Thiocapsa rosea: one gene and its partner. The main gene of each other region encodes a partner of the protein of the gene in region 2 in a complex. Links are inferred from orthologs where the notes say so. Each region holds a gene or a part of one and is shown on either strand. Other genes may lie near its edges.

Region 1 (10,440 bases), 2.1 Mb from region 2 along the record:
TGCTGCCGTTGTTGGACGACCTGGTCGCGACGGGATCGAACGCCGAGGGCTGAGGTTTGCCTGAGCGGAGCCTGCTCGCAAGGCAGGTGTCGTCGCCGCCCGATTACTCCGCCTGCGGAGGACGGGTGTCGGTGGTGGCGCGTGTGAGGATGCGCTCGCTGCCGCGCCAGACCTCCAGGCTCAAGGCGGTATGCGGGCCGGCGCCGGCGACCGCGTCGAGCAGATCCTGCACCGTGGCGACGTCCCGGTCGTCGATTCGGGTCACCACGTCGCCAGGGCGTAGACCGGCCTGCGCCGCCGGACTGTCGCGAAGGGTGGAGGCGACCAGCACTCCGCGCGCCGAGCGCAACCCGAACGACTCGGCCAGCTCCGGGGTCACGCTGCGCCCGCTCAGACCGATCCATCCGCGCGTGACCTGACCCTGCGAGACGAGCGCGTGCGCCACCTCGATCGCGATCTCGGCCGGGATGGCGAAACCGACCCCCTGCGCCGTTCCGGTCTCGGTGAAGATGGCGGTGTTGATGCCGATGAGCTCGCCCTGTGCGTTCACGAGTGCGCCGCCCGAATTGCCCGGATTGATGGCGGCATCGGTTTGGATGAAGCTCTCGATGCTCGTGATGCCCAGCTCGCCGCGCCCGGTCGCGCCGATGATTCCCATGGTGGCGGTCTGGCCGACCCCGAACGGATTGCCGATCGCCAGCGCCAGGTCGCCGACGCGCAGGGCGCGGGAGTCTCCGATCGGCGCCGTGGGCAGCCCCTGCGCGTCGGCCTTGAGCACGGCGAGGTCGGTATCCGCATCGACCCCGATGAGCGTGAGCGCAAGCGAGCGCCCGTCGGCAAGCACCGCGCGGATGCGATCGGCGTCCTGCACGACATGGCGGTTGGTCAGGATGAGCCCGTCGGGCGACAGGATCACCCCCGAGCCCAGTCCGGTGCGGGAGGCGGCTGCCCCGGGCGGTGCGTGGTGGAGTCCCGGATAGGTCGGCAAGGTCGATCGCGGCGGCCCGAGTTCGGTCTGTGTCGCGAAGATGCTCACGACGGCCGGCGCGACGCGCGACACCGCCCGAGCAAAGGTCGGCAGGTCGTCGCGCAGATTCGCCGCCGTGCCCGCGGTGTCGTGCTGCGCCACCGGGTCCGATCCCGGCGGGGCCAGCAAGAGCGTCACGGCCGAGCCCGAGGCCCCGCCGACGAGGGCCGTGATCAGAAGGGTGGTTGGACCTATCTTGAGCATGCGATTAATCTAAGCGGCCGCGGGGGTCTCCGCGGGGATCTCCGGCGATGGAGCCGAGGGATCGGCTGTTTGTCCGAGCGCGATTCTAAACCATGGTCGATCCTTACGCATTGGTCGCTTACTGCGATCGTTTTCTCGCCGCCGGTGATTTCGATGACTACGCGCCGAACGGCTTGCAGCTCGAAGGCGAGCGTCCGATTACGCGCTTGGCCAGCGGCGTGACGGCGAGCGAAGCATTGATCGAGGCCGCGATTGCATGGGGTGCGGACGCGATTCTGGTCCACCACGGGTGGTTTTGGAAGAACGAGGCGCCCTGTCTCGTCGGGATGAAGGGGCGGCGCGCAAGGCGATTATTCAAGGCCGGAACCAGCCTGATCGCGTATCATCTCCCGCTCGACGCGCATCCGCAGGTGGGCAACAACGCCGCCTTGGCTGCGCACCTCGGGTGGGTCGATGCCGAGCCCGTGGCGGATCGCCGAGGGGTCTTGTGGTCGGGGCGTTTGAACTTCGGGTGCTCGCCGGAGGTCTTCGCTGCTCGGGTCTCGGAGCGCTTGGGGCGCCCTGCGACCCTGATCGCCGCGGGCCGAGAGCGGATCGAGCGGATCGCTTGGTGTACAGGCGGCGGCCAAGGATACATCGAGCAGGCGGCCGCGCTCGGCGTCGATGCCTATGTGAGCGGAGAGATCTCGGAGCAGACGACCCACGCGGCGCGCGAGCTCGGGGTCGCCTTCATCGCGGCCGGACATCATGCGACCGAGCGCTATGGGGTTCAGGCCCTGGGTGCGCACCTTGCCGATCGGTTCGGGCTGGAGCATTGCTTCATCGAGATCGACAATCCGGCCTAGTCCGATCATCCGCTCGGGGTTCGGCCGCTTTGCCTTGACCGATCCGACCGGAATACAAGACAATGCCCGGTCGATTTTGTAGAGAATCGGCATATTCTGATCTTCATTTCATGACCATGCGTGAGCCGCCAGCCGATAAGCTGTCTATGGGGCTCGCGCCAGCCGGGGGTTAGTGGCTTATGAGCGCACAAGGCGTGAACAAAACCAGGCGGCGTGTGCTTGTCGCCGCGACCAGCGTGGTCGGAGCCGTCGGAGCCGGCTTCGCCCTCGTACCATTTATTGCGTCGATGAACCCGAGCGCCAAGGCGCGTGCCGCGGGTGCGCCGGTCGAGGCCGACATCAGCCAACTGGAACCGGGCGCGATCCTGCGCGTCAAATGGCGCGGTAAACCGGTTTGGGTCGTCAGCCGCACGCCGGAGATGCTCGAGGCCTTGCCGACACTGGACGGCCAGTTGGTCGATCCGGCATCCGACTTGCCGCAGCAGCCGGAGTATTGCCAAAACGCGACGCGCTCCATCAAGGAGCAATACTTTGTCGTTATCGGGATCTGTACGCACTTGGGTTGCTCTCCGACCTTCCGGCCGGAGTTCGCCCCCGACGACATGGGAGCGGCATGGCGCGGCGGCTTCTTCTGTCCCTGCCACGGCTCCAGGTTCGACCTTGCCGGCCGGGTGTTCAAGGGTGTTCCGGCCCCTACAAATCTGGTGATTCCCGTGCATACCTACATCAATGACACCACCATCTTGGTCGGTGAGGATCGAGGAGCGGCTTGATGAGCGCAGAAAAGTCCGAGAACCTCAGCTGGATCGATAAGCGATTCCCGCTGACGGAGACCTGGAAGGCACACCTTTCCGAGTATTACGCCCCGAAGAACCTCAACTTCTGGTCGTTTTTCGGCTCGCTGGCGATCTTGACGCTGGTGATCCAGATCGTCTCCGGCCTCTGGTTGGCGATGAGCTACAAGCCGTCGGCCATGGATGCCTTCGCGTCGGTCGAATACATCATGCGCGATGTCGAGTGGGGGTGGTTGATTCGCTACATCCACTCTACGGGCGCATCCGCCTTCTTCATCGTCATCTATCTGCACATGTTCCGCGCCTTGCTGTGGGGCTCCTACCGCAAACCGCGCGAGCTGCTGTGGATCATCGGTGTCGTGATCTATCTGGCGATGATGGCGACCGCCTTCTTCGGCTATCTCCTGCCCTGGGGACAGATGTCGTTCTGGGGTGCACAGGTCATCGTGAATCTGTTCGCGGCCGTTCCCGTCGTCGGCGACGATCTTGCGGTCTGGGTCCGTGGCGACTACGTCATCTCGGATACGACGCTCAATCGCTTCTTCGCCTTCCACTTCCTCTTGCCGTTCGTGTTGGCCGCCCTGGTCTTCCTGCACATCGTTGCACTCCACCATGTCGGCTCCAACAACCCGGACGGGGTCGAGATCAAGGAAGGCCCGAAGGGTAATCGCTGGAGCGACAAGGCGCCCGCGGACGGGATCCCCTTCCATCCGTACTACACGGTGAAGGATCTGGTCGGCGTGGTCGTGTTCCTCGCGATCTTCTCGGCCATCGTCTTCTACGCACCGACCATGGGCGGACTCTTTATCGAGGCCCCGAACTTCCAGCCGGCCAACCCCTTCCAGACCCCCGAGCACATTGCTCCGGTGTGGTACTTCACGCCCTACTACGCGATGTTGCGGGCGGTGCCGCCGATGTACGGATCCCAGTTCCCCGGCGTGGTCGTGATGTTCGCGGCGATCCTGATCCTCTTCGTGTTGCCGTGGCTGGACCGCAGCAAGGTCAAGTCGATGCGCTACAAGGGGCCGATCTTCAAGGTGATGACGGGGCTGTTCGCGATCTCCTTCATCGTGTTGGCTTGGCTCGGCCTGCAACCGGTCGATCCCTTCCTGACCCTGTTGTCGCAGATCTTCACGTCCATCTACTTCGCCTACTTCCTGCTGATGCCGATCTACAGCTCGATCGACAAGACCAAGCCCGTTCCGGAGAGGGTGACCTCATGAGAAAGCTGATCATCGCCGCACTGGCGTTGCTCCTGCCCGCCGTCGGCTTCGCCGCCGGTGGCCACGTCAAGTTGGAGAAAGCCAATATCGATCTGAGCGATCAGGCTTCACTGCAGCGCGGGGCCAAGTATTTCGTCAACTACTGCATGGCCTGTCATTCACTCAGCCACATGCGTTATTCACGCATGGCGGACGATCTGGGGATCGACGACAAGGTTCTCCGCGAGAATCTGCTGTTCGGCGATGCCCAGCCGACCGATATGATGGTCAACTCGATGCGTCCTGCCGACGGCGAGGTCTGGTTCGGCACGGCGGTGCCGGATCTCACCTTGGTGACGCGCTGGCGCAGCCCGGACTGGGTCTACACTTACCTGAAGAGCTACTACGCGGATCCCACGCGGCCTTACGGCGTGAACAACGTGATCTTCCCCTTGGTGGGTATGCCTCACGTGCTCGGTGATCTGCAGGGCGTGCAGGAGGCGATCGTCGAAGAGCATGCCGGACACGAGCCGACCATCGCCGGCGTGAAGCTGGCGCAACCCGGAAGTCTGGCCCCCGAGCAATACGACACCATGGTGCGAGACATCACCGCGTTCCTCACCTACGCGGGTGAGCCGAGCCAAATGGAACGGCGCCGGATGGGGATCTATGTCCTGCTGTTCCTCGGCCTCTTCTTCATCGTGGCCTTTGCGCTGAAGAAGGAATACTGGAAAGACGTCCACTAGCGGTTGTCGCGTATCGCGTCGGCCTCGATTTGCCGAGGCCGACGCCTGTTCTCTCCGTTTTGCGGGTCGAGCCGGAAGCGATTGCTTCCGGCTCGACGCTTCCGATTCACTGTTCGACAGACGAGCGCAATGCTCAAGGCAGCTGACCCGGACGGTCGGCGATATCAGTTCCTCGGGCCCGACCGGGCTTTGTCCACATGCTGGAGAAGGGAAGAATGGCTGTGGCTGCGAGTAGACGATCCGTGATGACGCTATTTTCCGATCCCACCTGTCCTTACTGCCATCGTGTTCGGATGGTGCTCGCCGAGAAGGGTATCGCAGTCGAGGTGGTTGACGTCGACGCACACGACCTTCCGGCGGAGGTGATGGACTTCAACCCCTACGGGACCGTTCCGACGCTTGTCGATCGGGATCTGCGGCTCTACGAGTCGCGCATCATCATGGAGTATCTCGACGAACGTTTCCCCCATCCCCCGCTGCTGCCCGTCGATCCCGTCTCGCGTGCGAGCGCCAGGCTGTTCATGTATCGCATCGATCGGGATTGGTACACCCTGATGGGCCGTATTCGGCTCGGGAGTCCGACCGAGGCGGAACAGGCACGCAAGGAGCTACGCGAGAGCTTGGCCGTCACAGCGCCGGTCTTCGGTGCTCATACCTTCTTCATGAACGACGAGTTCTCTCTGGTCGACTGCTGCATCGCGCCGCTCCTGTGGCGACTGCCGGTCCTGGGTATCGAGCTGCCGCCCCAGGCCGAGGCGTTGCGGGTCTATATGCGACGCATCTTTGCCTGCGATGCCTTCCGTAAGAGCCTCACCGAGGCCGAGAAGGAGATGATCGCGGACCTGTCCTGATGGAGGGCCCGATGGAGAGCGAGACCGACACCATGACATCGACGAAGCCTTATCTGATCCGGGCGATCTACGAGTGGATCCTGGACAACGATATGACGCCGCATTTGGTGGTGGATGTCCGTTATCCCGGGGTGCAGGCTCCGAAGGAGTTCGTCGAGGAGGAGCGTCTGGTGCTCAACCTGTCCCCGAGCGCGGTGCGCGCGCTGGTCCTGGGAAACGAGCAGATCGAGTTCAACGCGCGTTTCGGCGGCGTGGCTCGGGATGTTTACTTCCCCGTGGAAGCGGTGCTGGGCATCTTCACGCGCGAGAACGGCCAGGGGATGGTTTTCCCCGAGCTGGCCTATCCGCTTCCCGGCGAGCCCGAGGCCGAGCCGGACTCCACTGCACACGTCGAGCAGAAGCGAAGCAAGCCACGATCGGTCGGTTCGCCTCGGGGTATCCAGAGTCCCCAAGGCCCCCAAAATCCCAAAGCCCCTTCAGGTAAAGGAAAAGGGAAGGGCGGTGGTCCGACGCTGAAGGTCGTCAAGTAAGGTCCGAGCGAGGCCGAGCCATTCCAACAAATGATGCATCCCGCACTGGACGGGGTTTAACGTGATTTCCGGGAGTAATCATCCCGACAGCGAGTGCCTGGAAGGCATCGAGTCTCCGATGCCGTCAGTCTCGAGCAAACCGTCGCAGAATTTGTCGTTGTCGTGTGCGTCCGGAATCCGATGACGACAACGACAACGACAACGACAACGACAACGACAACGAGTAGAGCCTTCGGCCACTTTTCCTGGTTGCGGCTCTGCCGGTAGATCCTTTTCCGGAAATCAGGCGTCCTGCGCCTGCGTCGGTAACCCGAAGCTCAGATCCTCGAGGGTCATTCCCCGCATCACCAGATAACCGCTGCGGCGTCCGACGCCTTCTTCGCTGAAATCGAAACGATAGACGCGGCGCATCCTCAAGCCTTCCGAACGCCAGGCCAGGCCAAGTCGTCGCATGGCGACCGTTTGATCCAGAAACTGCAGATCCCGTTGACGGCAGGCGGTCTTGCAGATCTCGGTCGCGATCTCCCGCGCGCGCATGGTGTCGAGCCAGAACCAGCCGAGCAAGAGCAGAAAAAAGACGGCGAGCAGATTGCTCATTCAAACAGCTCCTCAAGTGTAACGGGCGCAATGCGGCGAAAACTCACGTGTGCTCGGTATATAATATCGGCCCTTCGACAACAACGGAGTGACCGAGATGAAGAGACGTATTTTGTCGGCCCTTATCGTGTCATGTACCGCGCTGGGTCTTGCCGCTTGCGGCCAGGACCAAGCTCCGGTCGAGGAGGCCGCCGCGCCGCCCGCGGAAGAGGCGAGAGTGCTCGACCAAGCGGTCGATGCGGCGAAGGATGCCTCGGATCGTGCCGGTGAGGTTGCGGCCGAAACCAAGGATGCGGCCTCGGAAGCTGCGGATGCGGCGATGGAGCGGGCCGAGGCGGTGCGTGACCAAGCCGAGCAGGAAGCCAAGGCAATGATCGAGCAGGTCAAGAGCTTCCTGGCGGAGGATAAGGAGGAGATGGCGCGCGAGTCGATGGACAAGCTGTCTGCCATGAAGGAGTCAGTCTCCGACGCCGTGCGTGCCGAGATCGAGCGTCTGGAGGCCATGTTCTCCGACGCCTAAGGAACCGACGCGTCGCCCCGTCCGGGCCCGCCCTCCCGCGCAGGGCGGGCGGTGTCCCGGGCTCTCGTTGTCGCGGGTACGCCGCATCGGTCGGCCGCCGCGTCCCGCGCGGATCGTTTTATTCACCGTCACTCGAGGCTCGGCGATCGCTGCACCGTCGCGAGGCGATGTCGGTTGGGATCGCTTATGGCTTGGCTCTATCTCGTCGTCGCCGGTATCTTCGAGTGGGGTTGGCCCGTCGGCCTGAAGCTCGGGATGACGGACGCCGGCCTGCGCTGGGGCTGGATCGGATTCGCCGTCTTCTGCATGGTGGCGAGCGGCGCCTGCTTGCTCGTCGCGCAGAAGAGTATTCCCATGGGCACGGCCTACGCGGTTTGGACGGGTATCGGCGCCGTCGGGGCCTTTGCCATCGGAATCGTCCTCTTCGCCGAGCCGGCCACCCTGCTGCGCTTTCTCTTCGTAGGCATGATCGTGCTCGGCATCGTCGGGTTGAAGCTGGTCTCCGGGCCTTAAACCGCGCTCAGCGCGGTATGCGATGTCTTTAGGATGGGATCGGCCCCGGCAGACTTGACGACCATTGGAGCCGGTGCAGTTTAAGACATTCCGCGAATCCGGCGCCGCTCCATCATCGCTCGAGAGGTCCGGTCGGGCGGTCTCGATGCGGCTCTCTGATCTCCGGCCCCAGCATGACGGCGATCGGACGTGTCTGCGGGTTGGCGTCCAGCGCGATCTTCAGCGACATGGTGAGAGGCACGGACAGAAACATGCCGACCGGTCCCAGAACCCATCCCCAGAACACCAACGAGACAAAGACCACCAAGGTGGAGAGGCCGAGTCCGTAGCCCATGATTTTCGGCTCGAGGATGCTTCCGACCAGGGTGTTCACCACAATATAGCCGAGGGCAACGAGGACGGCGCTCTGCAGGTCGATCTGGACGAGCGCGAGCAGGACCGCCGGAATCGCGGCCAGGATGGAGCCGATCGTGGGGACGAAGTTCAACAAAAAGGCGATTAAGGCCCAAAGCACGGCATAGTCCACCCCGAGGATCGTCAGCCACGCCCAGATCACGACGCCGGTCCCCGCGCTGGTTAAGGTCTTGATCCCCATATAGCGGTTGATGCTGTCGAGGACGATATGCATCCGTTGCGTGGAGGTTTCGGGCGAGACGAGCGCGGCCCGCAGCTTGGCCGGCAGCCCGGCGGCCTCGAGCAGGATGAAGACCACGGTGAGCAGGATGAGAAAGGCGTTCGCGAGCACGCCGCTGAGTCCGGATACCAGGTCTCCCGCCAGCCCCAAGACGCGCGCGGGATCGATATAGGTTTGCAGGGCCTCGCGCGAGGTATGCAGGCCGACGCCGTCGAGCCATCGCGCGAGGTCGTCCACGAGGAGCTTGAGGCGTTCCTGGTACTCCGGGAGGCTCTCCTGGAAGCCGTCGAGCGATCCCGCGACCAGGATGGCGAGAACGCTGCCGAGACCGCTGATCGCCAGGACCACCAGCAGCATCGCGGCCCAGTTGGGCGCACCGCGACGGCGCAGTTCGCGCAGCGGTGGTGTTGCGATGACGGCGATGAAGACCGCGAGCAGAAATGGCGTGATCAGGGATGATGCCGCCCGCATGCCCGCAACAACGACGATGAAGGCCGCTGCGGCAACCAGGAAGCGCGTGGCGGGTCCGAGGCCGGGATTGGAGACCATGAGCCGCGCTAGCGGGTCGCTCGGCGCGTTCCGGCCGGTTCGAACCGGGGTAGACCCGATTGCAGCCACCAGGTGTTGGTCACTGCGTCCCACCGCCAGACCTGTCGGTCGGTCAGCTGCTTGACGACCTGGGCGTCCTCGAATAAATAGTCGATGACGACGACCTGATTGGCGCTCTCGTCGGCTTGGATGACCGGCGGCTGGGTGACGTCGTAGCCGGTCACGCGCAGCTCGTCGAAGATCTCCGGGAGCGCCTCGGTTTTGCGTTGATCCGGATGCAGGAAACCGAGCGCCGTCTCGTAATAGCCCCAGCGCAGGGCGGACTGATAGCCGCTGGTGGCGGCCTGGAGTGCGACGGCCCGACGGTCCTTCTCCACAACCGCGCAGCCGGCGCCCGAGAGGCTGGTCAGGAGCAGGGCAAACATCGGCACGACGCTCCAGCGCGTGATGTGCCCGGGCGCTTGCGGCCGGTGCCGTGAACCTTTCGGTGGAGCCATCGTGCCCTCGAAGTTCGATCTCATGTGCGTGTGCATCATCCCGGGATGATAAGCCAAGCCCCGGGGCGCGACCAACGTCGGGGCACGCCTCGCGATCTGCGGTATCATTCCTGGCCGAATGTTCTACCCCTAGCCGGTCCTCAATAGCGATGCCTGAATCCATCGAGCCGAAACGCGAGATCGTCGTTGCCGATGTGCGGCTCACGCTTCTCGGAACCGCCCACGTCTCGCGCGCCAGCGAGGAAGAGGTCCGCGCCCTGCTGCAGAGCGGTGTGTACGACGCGGTGGCCGTGGAGCTGTGTCCCAGTCGCTTCGGTGCCTTGATGGATCCCAAGTCGCTGTCGGAGATGGACCTCTTTTCGGTCATCCGCCAGCGGCGCGTCTACATGGTGGTTGCCAATCTCGCCTTGTCGGCCTATCAGCAACGTCTGGCGGATCAGTTCGGCATCGAGCCCGGTGCCGAGCAGCGCACGGCGGTGCGCGTCGCTAAAGAGTTGGGTCTGCCGGTCCTGCTGATCGATCGGGAGATCGGCGTCACCCTGAAACGCATCTCGGCCAATCTCAGCTGGTGGAAACGCTACACCCTCTTCACGGGGCTCTTGGCCGCCATGCTGACCTCGGAGAAGGTCAGCGAGGAGGAGATCGAGCGGCTCAAGGAGGGTGACGTCCTGGAGACGACATTTGCCGAGTTTGCCCATGATCGGCGGGATCTGTTCGTCCCCCTGATCGAGGAGCGCGACCGTTACATGGCCGCAAAGCTGCGCAGCGAGCCTGCGCGGGCGGGCGTGAAGCGTGTCTTGGCCGTCGTGGGTGCCGGGCACCTGAAGGGTATCGCCGAGGCGTTGGAGAAGGAGGCCGCCGCCCCCTCCGCGATCACGCGGGCGCTCGAGGAGGTCCCCCCGCCGAGCCGTTGGCCGCGCATCCTGTCGTG
Region 2 (10,244 bases):
AGGACCAGGCTCGCAATCCCGGCTGTCAGTACTGCCTTCATGGTGCTCATAACGCTTCGATGTGCTCCTCGTCTGTTGTCACGATGTTGTCCTCCCGCAAGAAGAGTATGGACCCTGCGAGACGGGATACCATCATCCATCCATCAACTGTGCACGGATGACGCAGCCGTCATGATGCGACTCGCGGGCCGCTGGGTTACGATTGCCGCGGCCGAAAAGGCAGCGAAGAACGCCCTGGCCCGGCCCCGCTCGAGATGCCGGCTCAAGACACCATCGACCGAATCGATTCACCGGAGGATCCGACGACATGACGAATGCAATGAGCGGTTTCAGTCCACCTGCCCGTGGCCTCCTCGTCGCGGGCGCCTTCGCGCTCGTCATCGGCCTCATGAAGCTTTCGGCCCCCATCCTCGTACCGCTCCTGCTGGCTGTGTTCATCGCGATCATCGCCACCCCGGCACTCAAATGGATGCGGCGGCGCGGCGTGCCCAAGTGGGGCGCGCTCGCGGTGATCATCTTTGTGCTCCTCGATATCGGGAGTCTCCTGGCGCTGGTCACCACGGGCGCGCTGGAGGGGTTCAGAGATAGCCTGCCGACCTATCAGGAGCGCTTCCTGATGCTGAGCGATCAGCTCGGGGGCTGGATGGAAGGTGTGGGCGTCGGCGGCTCGCGCGAGGCCATCCCGGATCTCCTGGACCCCAACAAGGTTGCGGTCGCTGTGCGGTATCTTTTGTCGAATGCCAGCGGTTTCTTCGCCACCGGACTCCTGGTACTGCTCGCCGTCACCTTCATCCTGCTTGAGGCGAATACGCTGCCCGCCAAGCTGAAGGTCGCCTTCCGGATGACGGAGGCGGGTGATGCGCGCATGAAGCGCCTGCTGGACTCGATCAAGCGTTATATGCTGATCAAGAGCCTCACCAGTCTCGGTACGGCCGTGTGCGTGTGGCTCTGGCTGTGGTTTCTCGGCATCGACTTCGCCGTGCTTTGGGCGGTGCTGGCCTTCTTCCTGAACTTCATCCCCGTCGTCGGCAACATCGTGATGATGATCCCGGCGGTCCTGCTTGCGCTGGTGCAGGTGGATGTGTCGACCGCGATCTGGGTGGCGGTCGGTTATCTCGTCATCAACACGGTTATCGGCAATGTCCTGGAGCCCCGGATCATGGGTAAAGGGCTGGGCATCTCGACGCTGGCCGTCTTCATCGCGTTGCTGTTCTGGGGATGGCTGTTCGGCACGGTGGGGATGTTCCTGGCGGTGCCGCTCACGGCCGCCCTGATCATCGGGTTGGACGCGAGCCCGCATACGCGCCCGATCGCGATCTTGCTCGGACCGGCAATCGAGCCCGAGCCGGAACCCGTGCCCGAGCTCGAATCCAAACAATAGTGCGCCGGACGCCTCGGAGTACGCCGCGTACGCTCGGTCTGTTCAGGCCACCCGAATCAGGGCACCCGAACCGCATGAAACATGCGCCCGTCGCCCCGCTGGACCAGAATTGCAACGGACCGACCCGACTGGATGGCATCGAGGATCCGATTGAAACCGACCAGATCCTGAACCGGCTGGTTGTCGAGCATCAGGATCACGTCGCCCGCAATCAACCCCGCCTGCTCCGCGGGTCCGGGCTCGACCCCTTCGACCAGCACACCGCCGGCGACGACGGCCAACTGCTCGCGCTGCTCCGGCGTGATCTCGCCCACGAAGAGGCCGATCCGATTCGCGGACACCTTCTCCGGCTCGCCGGGGCGCGCCGCGATCTGATCCTCTTCCGGTAGCTCGCCGATCTCGATGCCGAGATCGACCAGCTCGCCGACCCTGAGCACTTGCATCTGCACGCGCTCGCCGACCGGTGTCATTCCGACCATCGGCGGCAAGGCGCTCGAGGTCGGGATCTCACGTCCGTTGAAGGTCACAATGATATCGCCCGGCCGGACCTTCGCGGCCTCGGCCGGACTGCCCGGCAAGACCTGTGCGACCAATGCCCCGCGCGGCTGCTTCATCCCGAAGGATTCGGCAAGCTCCCGGGTCACGTCCTGAATCAACACGCCCAGCCAGCCGCGGCTGACGCGGCCCGTGGTCTGCAACTGACCGACCACATCCATCACCACATCGATCGGGATCGCGAACGAGAGTCCCATGAAGCCGCCCGTACGGCTGTAGATCTGACTGTTGACGCCGACCACCTCGCCGTCGAGGTTGAACAGCGGCCCGCCCGAGTTGCCGGGATTGATCGCCACGTCGGTTTGGATGAAGGGGATGTAGTTTTCGCTCGGGAGACTGCGGCCTTTTGCGCTCACGATGCCCGCAGTGGCGGAGGACTCGAAGCCGAAGGGCGAGCCGATCGCCAGCACCCACTCGCCGACCTTGAGGTCCTGAGAGACGCCGATCTTGACCGCCGGGAGCCCCTCGCCCTCGATCTTCAGGAGTGCGATGTCGCTGCGCTTATCGGTGCCGACCACGGTGGCCACGAACTCGCGCCGATCACTGGTGCGTACGACGATCTCCTCCGCACCTTCCACGACGTGGGCGTTGGTCAGCACGGATCCATCGGTCGAGATGATGAAACCAGACCCGAGCGAGCGCGATTGGAGGCTATCGTCCGGAAGGGTGCCGTCTTCGCCGAAGAAATGCCGAAAGAAATCCTGAAGAGGACTGTCCTCCGGGAGATCCGGAACGGAGAACTCAGGCAACTGCGTGGCCGCGACCGGGGCCTGCTTGGTGCTGATATTGACCACCGAGGGGCCGTTCTCGGCGACGAGATCCACGAAGTCCGGAAGCATCCGGCTGGCCGCAAGACCGGGCAGAAACGCGCCGCAGACCAATGCCACGAGGGCGAAGGAGAAGATCGGGATGGGACGCATGGATGCTCCAAGATGAACGGGTTCAATCGGGCGGCCGCGTCGGCCGCAGCAATGCGGACGTTGCGATATCGCGTTGGGGGACTGCCGAAACCGCGTCGGCCGCTTGATAGGCTCGTCCTGACGGGCGGCTTCGCCGGAAGGTCGCCCTATAAGGATCGGATTGCAACGACCTGAATCAGGTCGCCGTTGGAATCCCGACCGGCACGCCCCGCTCGACCCGACAGACCACCGCCTGCTGCTCAGGACGATTCCGTGAACGCGCACTGTAGCCGCGCAGCCAGAGCAGCGCCAGAGCGAAGCCGATCACCGCACCGAGAAGCGCCGCCACATCGGCAAAGCCACCTTCGGCGATCCCGGCAAGTGCGTCTCCCGCAAGCGCACCGCCGAGCAGGCCCGCCAGCGGTGCAAAGTAAACCGCAAAAGAGGCCGAAAGCAGACCCTGCTCGGAGATCCCGAGCATGACCCGCTCGCCGACCGACGCCTGCGCCTGATTCAATGCATCGACATGAATCGCGCCGCGCCCGAAGAAGCGCTCGATCAGCGATGTTCCGCAGGCGCCGTTCGCAGCGCAACCCCCGCAGACCGTGCGCCGCTCGATCCGCACCCGAGCATAGGAACCATCGATCGAGACCACGACACCGGATTCCTCGATCATCGGCGAACTACTCCGGCGTTCTCTCGACATGCCGAGCACCGCGCACGGCGGCTTCGACGGTCGCGGACGGGACCTCGCCGACAGCGGTAATCTGGTAGCCGTCGACTTGCCGACCGGCCGCATGCACGGCGCCGATGTGGGTCGATCCGCTCAGGCCGTCGCGTGTATCGTCTTCGATATAAACGGAATACGCTGAAAGTCTGTCGGTAAAGAGAAAGTGCTCCACCGCCGCACCGCTCGGGTGGTCCATTACGCCGTGGCTGACCAATTGGAAGCCGAGCGGGCGCTCGTCGAAACGCCAGCGGCCCTCCTCCCGGGCTGCCGGGGCGCCGCGCAGCCCGGCGGCCGCATCAAGACTTGCAGGCACGGCCGGAGCATCGGTATCGATCGTAATGGCGGTGAACATCAGCTGCTCCAGCGAAGAGCCATTGCTGTCGATCAGATCGGACTTCAGCGGAAGGAAGGTCTCTTGATCGAGATAGAAGCGGTACCCGTACCTCAGGTCATCGCGTGGGATGATCCCGACCACCTCCGTGTCGCGCCCGGCAACCCGCGCGACCCCTTGGATCTCGATGCGATAATGATCGCCGAGCTGCTCCGGGGCGATGCCGTCGGTGTTCAAAAGCCCGCCGGCTCCGGACGGCCGTTTAACGGAAATCGGATGTCCGTCGGGCAGCACACACATCACCCGATCGCGCTCGCGCGTCACGGCCTTGACCGGACCGCTCAGGGAGAGTAACCGCTCCTGGACCTGTCCCTTCTCGTAGCGATGCACCAGGTGCAGCGCCTCGAGACGATTGTCGTGGGAATAAACCAGTGTACCCTCGTAATTGAGCGACCTCAGTGCCTCTGACATGCGCTGAAGAAGGTCGCTCGCGCGTTGGGTCACCTCATCGGCAAGGCTTGCCTGGGCCAACAGCGAGAGTACGAGGAACAGGCCCAGCCGGGCCGGACAACAGGGATTAACGGCCCGCTTCATAGCCAACGAAGGTCGCATAAGGCAGCATGCCCTTGGCCCCGGTCGTCGGGGCGGTCTCTTGATGGGTCACGAGGTAGAGATCCAGTTTGTTGGCCAGCTCGGGATGGTCCAGATCCCAACGCTTCGCGGGGATCGCAACGGCAGCCGGCTGCGCAGCAAAGGTCGGCGCCGTAGCGGGAACATTCGGCAGCGAGCCGACGCCGTCGAAGAGACTGGGAACCACGAATACCGCAAGAAAGGCGGCCGCTGCAGCCAGCGCAATCCCGGCGATCGGGCGCCTGGCTCTGCGCCGACCGGGCTCCTGGAGGCGTGGAGCAAGGATGACGGGCTCATGGGCGATCCGCTCGCGAACCGCATCGGCAACCCCGCGATAGGATCCTTGGACGGACTCGCCGCGAATCGCCGAACCGATGGCGTGAAAGCGCTCCCACGTACCCCGCAGGTCGGGGTCGTGCACCATCGCATCGACGAGGCGCGCGGTACCGGCGGAATCGAGCACGCCGTCCTGAAGCTCGGAAATGCGTTGTCGTAGCTCGTCGCTCATTGCTGCATGCCTGGGCTGAGAATTCGTGTGTTGGATGGCCGGCACCGCGGGAACAACTCAAGCGCCGCGGTCGGTCGATGAAGCCGCCGAACGGATCCTGCTTCCCATGACGCAGACCGCTCGCTGCCGTTTTGACGCCTAAGAGCCGTCATGGTTCGAGGAGCGGCCTCAACCGCTTGTCGATTGCATCGCGGGCACGGAAGATTCGCGAGCGCACGGTGCCGATCGGGCAGGCCATCGCGGTCGCGATCTCCTCGTAGCTCATGCCCTCGAGTTCGCGCAAGACAATCGCCGTGCGCAGATCCTCAGGGAGGTCGTCGAGCGCACGCTGCACGGTCTGCGCGATCTCGTCGGTCAGGGCAAGACGCTCGGGGGTGCCCGAATCGCGAAGGCGAACGCCCATATCCATCTGCTCGGCGACCTCGGCCTCGACATCGTCCCCCGGAGGACGGCGTCCCTGAGCCACCAGGTGGTTCTTCACCGTGTTCACTGCGATGCGATAGAGCCATGTGTAAAACGCACTCTCGCCACGAAATGCCGGAAGCGCGCGGTAAGCCTTCAAAAAGGCATCCTGGCTGACGTCCATCACCTCGCTCGGATCACGAATATAGCGGGAGATCAGATTCGCCACCTTTTGCTGATACTTCAACACCAGGAGGTCGAACGCGCGCTTGTCGCCGTTCTGGGCGCGCGCAACGAGCACCTGATCGGCGGTGCGCTCAGACATGGACGCAAGCCCTGGCGCTGCTGACCAGCAATTCCGTTGGCATGGACAATTCCCCGATTCGGAAGTTCGTGAGCCCCCTCACGTGCGGCCGAGGCCCCCTAAATAAAGCGACAAACCTTGATCCCGCCCATGAAATGGGTGAGTTTACGGCGAACCGCCCCGATCGCCCAACTCAACCGCAGAGAACGCGGTCGAGAGCATCGCGAAGGGATCGAACCTCAACCCGCCCGCCCCCAACGCCCGTGCGCCCCAAACGAAGGTTCCCAACATGCCAGCCACGCCTCATCGCTACGACGTCCTGATCCTCGGCAGCGGCGCCGCCGGATTAAGCCTCGCGCTGCGCCTGCACGAAGACCTTTCGGTCGCCGTGATCTCCAAGCGCGAGCTCAGGGAAGGCAGCACACTCTATGCGCAAGGCGGCATCTCGGCCGTGCTGGATGCGACGGACTCGATCGAATCCCACGTCCAAGACACCCTGAAGGCCGGCGCCGGGCTCTGTGACCGTCGCGTGGTCAAGCACATCGTGGAGCGCGGACCGGACAACATCCGCTGGCTGCTCGATCAAGGCGTGGAGTTTACACGCGACGAGGCGAGCGCATCGACAGGCGGTTATCACCTCACCCGCGAAGGCGGTCACACCCATCGCAGAGTCATCCACGCCGCCGACGCAACCGGCCGCGCCGTGGCAACGACGCTCGAAGCACAGGTGCGCGGCAAGCCGAACGTGACCCTGTTCGAGCAGCACATCGCCGTCGACCTCATTACCTCCAAGCATCGCCCCGGCAAGAAAGACCATCGCTGCCTCGGTGCCTACATCTTGGATTTGGGCACGGGACAGGTCGAAGTCTACCTTGCACGTTTTGTCGTCTTGGCGACCGGGGGTGCCAACAAGGTCTATCTCTACACCAGCAACCCGGACGTCTCCACCGGCGACGGCATCGCGATGGCGTGGCGGGCCGGGTGTCGGGTGGCGAACATGGAGTTCATGCAATTTCACCCGACCTGCCTCTATCACCCGGAGGCGCGATCCTACCTGATTACGGAGGCGTTGCGCGGAGAAGGTGCGCGTCTGTTGCTGCCCGACGGCGAGCGCTTCATGCCTCGGTTCGATCCACGTGCCGAGCTCGCCCCGCGCGACATCGTGGCCCGCGCCATCGACCACGAGATGAAGCGCCTCGGTACCGCTTGCGTTTATCTCGACATCTCGCACCGGCCGGCCGACTTCGTCATCGAGCATTTCCCGACCATTTACCAGCGCTGCCTGGAGCTCGGAATCGACATCACCACGGATCCCATCCCGGTGGTCCCGGCGGCACATTACACGTGCGGCGGCGTGATGGTGGATGACCGAGCCCGCACCGATCTGCCCGGCCTCTACGCAAGCGGCGAGACCGCGTACACGGGTCTGCACGGAGCGAACCGGATGGCGAGCAACTCCCTTCTCGAGTGCCTGGTGTACTCCGAGCTCGCGGCGAAAGACATCGCAAGCCTGACGAACGAGATTCCGCACCCGCCCGAGGTGATGCCCTGGGACGAGAGCCGAGTGACCGAGCCGGACGAAGAAGTGGTGGTGACACACAACTGGGACGAGCTGCGTCGTTTCATGTGGGACTATGTCGGCATCGTGCGCACCAACAAGCGCCTGCGCCGCGCCAAACGCCGTGCAGATCTACTCCAACAGGAGGTCATCGAGTACTACAGCAAATTCCGAATCAGCAACGACCTGATCGAGCTGCGCAACCTGCTCGAGGTGGCGGACCTGATCATCCAATCGGCGCTGCGCCGGCGCGAGAGCCGCGGGCTGCATTACACCCTGGATTATCCGGACAAGGACGCGACCCAGCGTACCCCGACCATCCTGATCCCGGACAGCTACCGACCACGCAGCGGCGACTGAGCCTGCACCGTTTCGAGCCCGAGCGGCTTCGGCTCGGTGGACTTTGCGCTCGCGCGTCCACCCTACCGGCGGAGATGACGAGCAACACGCGGAAAACAATACTCAAGATTGACTTAGACCGAAGGCGACCATTTTCGAAGTAGGTTATATTGCCGCGTTACGTCGGAGCGCTTACGGAGATCTTTGCGGGCATCAGTGCGCTATCCGATTCGATGCGTCGCCCGACCCGACCGTCGCGCACCTGCGGCACAACGGCACCGCCCCGGTTCCGCCCGCCTCCGATCGCCTCCGATCGGTTCCGCCCGGCTCCGATCGGTCCCGCCCGACATCCCCCGCAATTGGAGAACGATCAAGATGACCGACTATGTCCGCTGGCTGAGCGAGCTCGGAATGGACGACGTCCCCGTCGTCGGCGGCAAGAACGCGTCGCTCGGCGAGATGATCCAGAACCTCACCGACGTGGGTGTTCAGGTGCCGGGCGGATTCGCGACGACCGCCGACGCCTACCGTGAGTTTCTCGCCAAAGACGGACTGGACGAGCGCATCCAAGCGGTTCTCGACGCACTGGACGTCGACGATGTCACGGCGCTCTCCCAAGCCGGTCCGCGCATCCGCGGCTGGGTCATGGAGCAGCCCTTCCCGGCGGCACTGGACGCGGCGATCGACGATGCCTTCGCCCGCCTGACCGCCGAGGCCGGCACGGCTGCGGTCTCCTGGGCCGTGCGCTCCTCGGCCACTGCCGAGGATCTGCCCGACGCCTCCTTCGCCGGCCAGCAAGAGACCTTCCTCAACGTCGAGGGTCTGGACAATATCAAGCACCGGATCAAGGAGGTCTTCGCCTCCCTATTCAACGACCGGGCCATCTCATACCGCGTGCACCAGGGCTTCGAGCACCGCAATGTCGCCCTCTCGGCCGGCATCCAGCGCATGGTGCGCAGCGATCTCGCCGCATCCGGCGTCATGTTTACCCTGGATACCGAATCAGGCTTTCGCGACGCCGTCTTCATCACCTCGAGCTACGGGCTCGGCGAGATGGTCGTGCAGGGCGCAGTCAACCCGGACGAGTTCTATGTCCATAAGCCGACGCTCGCCGCCGGCCGTCCCGCCATCCTGCGCCGCAGCGTGGGCGACAAGGCGATCCGCATGGTCTACGACGGTACCGCGGGCACCAAGAGCCCGGTGCGCACCGAGGACGTCCCGGAGGCCGATCGCCTGCTGTTCAGCATCACGGATGCCGAGATCGAGCAGCTCGCACGCCAGGCTGTGCTGATCGAGCAGCACTACGGCCGTCCGATGGACATCGAATGGGCGAAGGACGGCAACGACGGCAAGCTCTATGTCGTCCAGGCGCGTCCCGAGACCGTGCAGAGCCGCTCGGGCAACGTGATCGAGCGCTATGTGCTGCGCGAGAAGGGTCCGGTGCTCACCACCGGGCGCAGCATCGGCAGCCGCATCGGCGCCGGCGCGGCCAAGATCGTCTCGAGCATCGCCGACATGCACCGTGTCGAGGCCGGCGACGTCCTCATCACCGACATGACGGATCCGGATTGGGAACCGGTGATGAAGCGCGCGGCGGCCATCGTCACCAACCGCGGGGGCCGCACCTGTCACGCCGCCATCATCGCCCGCGAGCTGGGCGTGCCCGCGGTGGTGGGCTGCAACAATGCGACCGATGTGGTGAAGGACGGCCAGCTCGTCACCGTGAGTTGCGCCGAGGGCGACACGGGTCTCATCTACGACGGCAAGCTGGCGTTCGACTACAAGACCGTCGAACTCTCGGCCATGCCCGAGATCCCGGTGAAGATCATGATGAACGTCGGTAACCCGGACCGCGCCTTCGCCTTCGCGGCGACACCGAACGCCGGTATCGGTCTGGCGCGTCTGGAATTCATCATCAACAACATGATCGGGATCCACCCGAAGGCGCTGCTCGAATTCGACCAGCTCCCGGCGGATCTGAAGGCGCAGATCATGCCGCGCATCGCCGCCTACACGAGCCCACGCGAGTTCTACATCGCCAAGCTCGCCGAGGGCATCTCGACCCTGGCCGCCGCCTTCGCGCCCAACACGGTCATCGTGCGCATGTCGGATTTTAAGTCCAACGAGTATGCCAATCTGATCGGCGGCAAGCGCTACGAGCCGGAAGAAGAAAACCCCATGATCGGCTTCCGCGGCGCCGGGCGCTACGTGGCACCGGACTTCAAGGCATGCTTCGAGCTCGAATGCGAGGCGCTCAAGCGCGTGCGCAACGACATGGGCCTGACCAATGTCGAGATCATGATCCCCTTCGTGCGGACCCTCAAACAGGCCAAGGCGGTCGTCGAGGCGCTCGCCGAGCAGGGACTGGAGCGCGGCAAGAATGGGCTGCGGCTCATCATGATGTGCGAGCTGCCCTCCAACGCCGTGCTGGCCGAGGAGTTCTTGGAATACTTCGACGGCTTCTCCATCGGCTCCAACGACATGACCCAGCTCACGCTGGGACTGGACCGCGACTCGAGCCTGGTCGCCGAGAGCTTCGACGAGCGCGATCCCGCCGTGAAGAAGATGCTCTCGATGTCGATCGCCGCCTGCCGCGCCCAAGGCAAG

What was found.
Region 1: the proteins of BDD21_RS00275 (region 2) and BDD21_RS09685 are in contact, whole or in part, in a crystal structure (PDB 1YFN), measured with the Escherichia coli proteins. The link is inferred for Thiocapsa rosea from one-to-one orthologs.

The regions. Positions count from the first base shown.
Region 1 is NZ_RBXL01000001.1:2,175,742-2,186,181, forward strand. The notes cover bases 4,548-7,439. They hold BDD21_RS09685 (ClpXP protease specificity-enhancing factor), read left to right. Parts: upstream 4,548-5,680; coding sequence 5,681-6,199; downstream 6,200-7,439. Other genes in these bases: BDD21_RS09675 (cytochrome c1), read left to right, coding at 4,548-4,818; BDD21_RS09680 (glutathione S-transferase N-terminal domain-containing protein), read left to right, coding at 5,064-5,669; BDD21_RS09690 (DUF3301 domain-containing protein), read right to left, coding at 6,482-6,796; BDD21_RS09695 (hypothetical protein), read left to right, coding at 6,894-7,316. Outside these bases: BDD21_RS09650 (aminoglycoside phosphotransferase family protein), read left to right, coding at 1-53; BDD21_RS09655 (trypsin-like peptidase domain-containing protein), read right to left, coding at 104-1,231; BDD21_RS09660 (Nif3-like dinuclear metal center hexameric protein), read left to right, coding at 1,324-2,076; petA (ubiquinol-cytochrome c reductase iron-sulfur subunit), read left to right, coding at 2,256-2,849; BDD21_RS09670 (cytochrome b), read left to right, coding at 2,849-4,093; more of BDD21_RS09675, read left to right, coding at 4,090-4,547; BDD21_RS09700 (DMT family transporter), read left to right, coding at 7,503-7,829; BDD21_RS09705 (AI-2E family transporter), read right to left, coding at 7,942-9,012; BDD21_RS09710 (hypothetical protein), read right to left, coding at 9,021-9,437; BDD21_RS09715 (TraB/GumN family protein), read left to right, coding at 9,659-10,440. UniProt on the Escherichia coli protein: Enhances recognition of ssrA-tagged proteins by the ClpX-ClpP protease; the ssrA degradation tag (AANDENYALAA) is added trans-translationally to proteins that are stalled on the ribosome, freeing the ribosome and targeting stalled peptides for degradation.
Region 2 is NZ_RBXL01000001.1:46,926-57,169, forward strand. The notes cover bases 3,255-5,950. They hold BDD21_RS00275 (sigma-E factor negative regulatory protein), read right to left. Parts: upstream 5,035-5,950; coding sequence 4,474-5,034; downstream 3,255-4,473. Other genes in these bases: BDD21_RS00265 (SoxR reducing system RseC family protein), read right to left, coding at 3,255-3,511; BDD21_RS00270 (MucB/RseB C-terminal domain-containing protein), read right to left, coding at 3,519-4,490; rpoE (RNA polymerase sigma factor RpoE), read right to left, coding at 5,183-5,761. Outside these bases: BDD21_RS00255 (AI-2E family transporter), read left to right, coding at 308-1,381; BDD21_RS00260 (DegQ family serine endoprotease), read right to left, coding at 1,438-2,856; more of BDD21_RS00265, read right to left, coding at 3,032-3,254; nadB (L-aspartate oxidase), read left to right, coding at 6,030-7,658; ppsA (phosphoenolpyruvate synthase), read left to right, coding at 8,013-10,244. UniProt on the Escherichia coli protein: An anti-sigma factor for extracytoplasmic function (ECF) sigma factor sigma-E (RpoE). ECF sigma factors are held in an inactive form by an anti-sigma factor until released by regulated intramembrane proteolysis (RIP).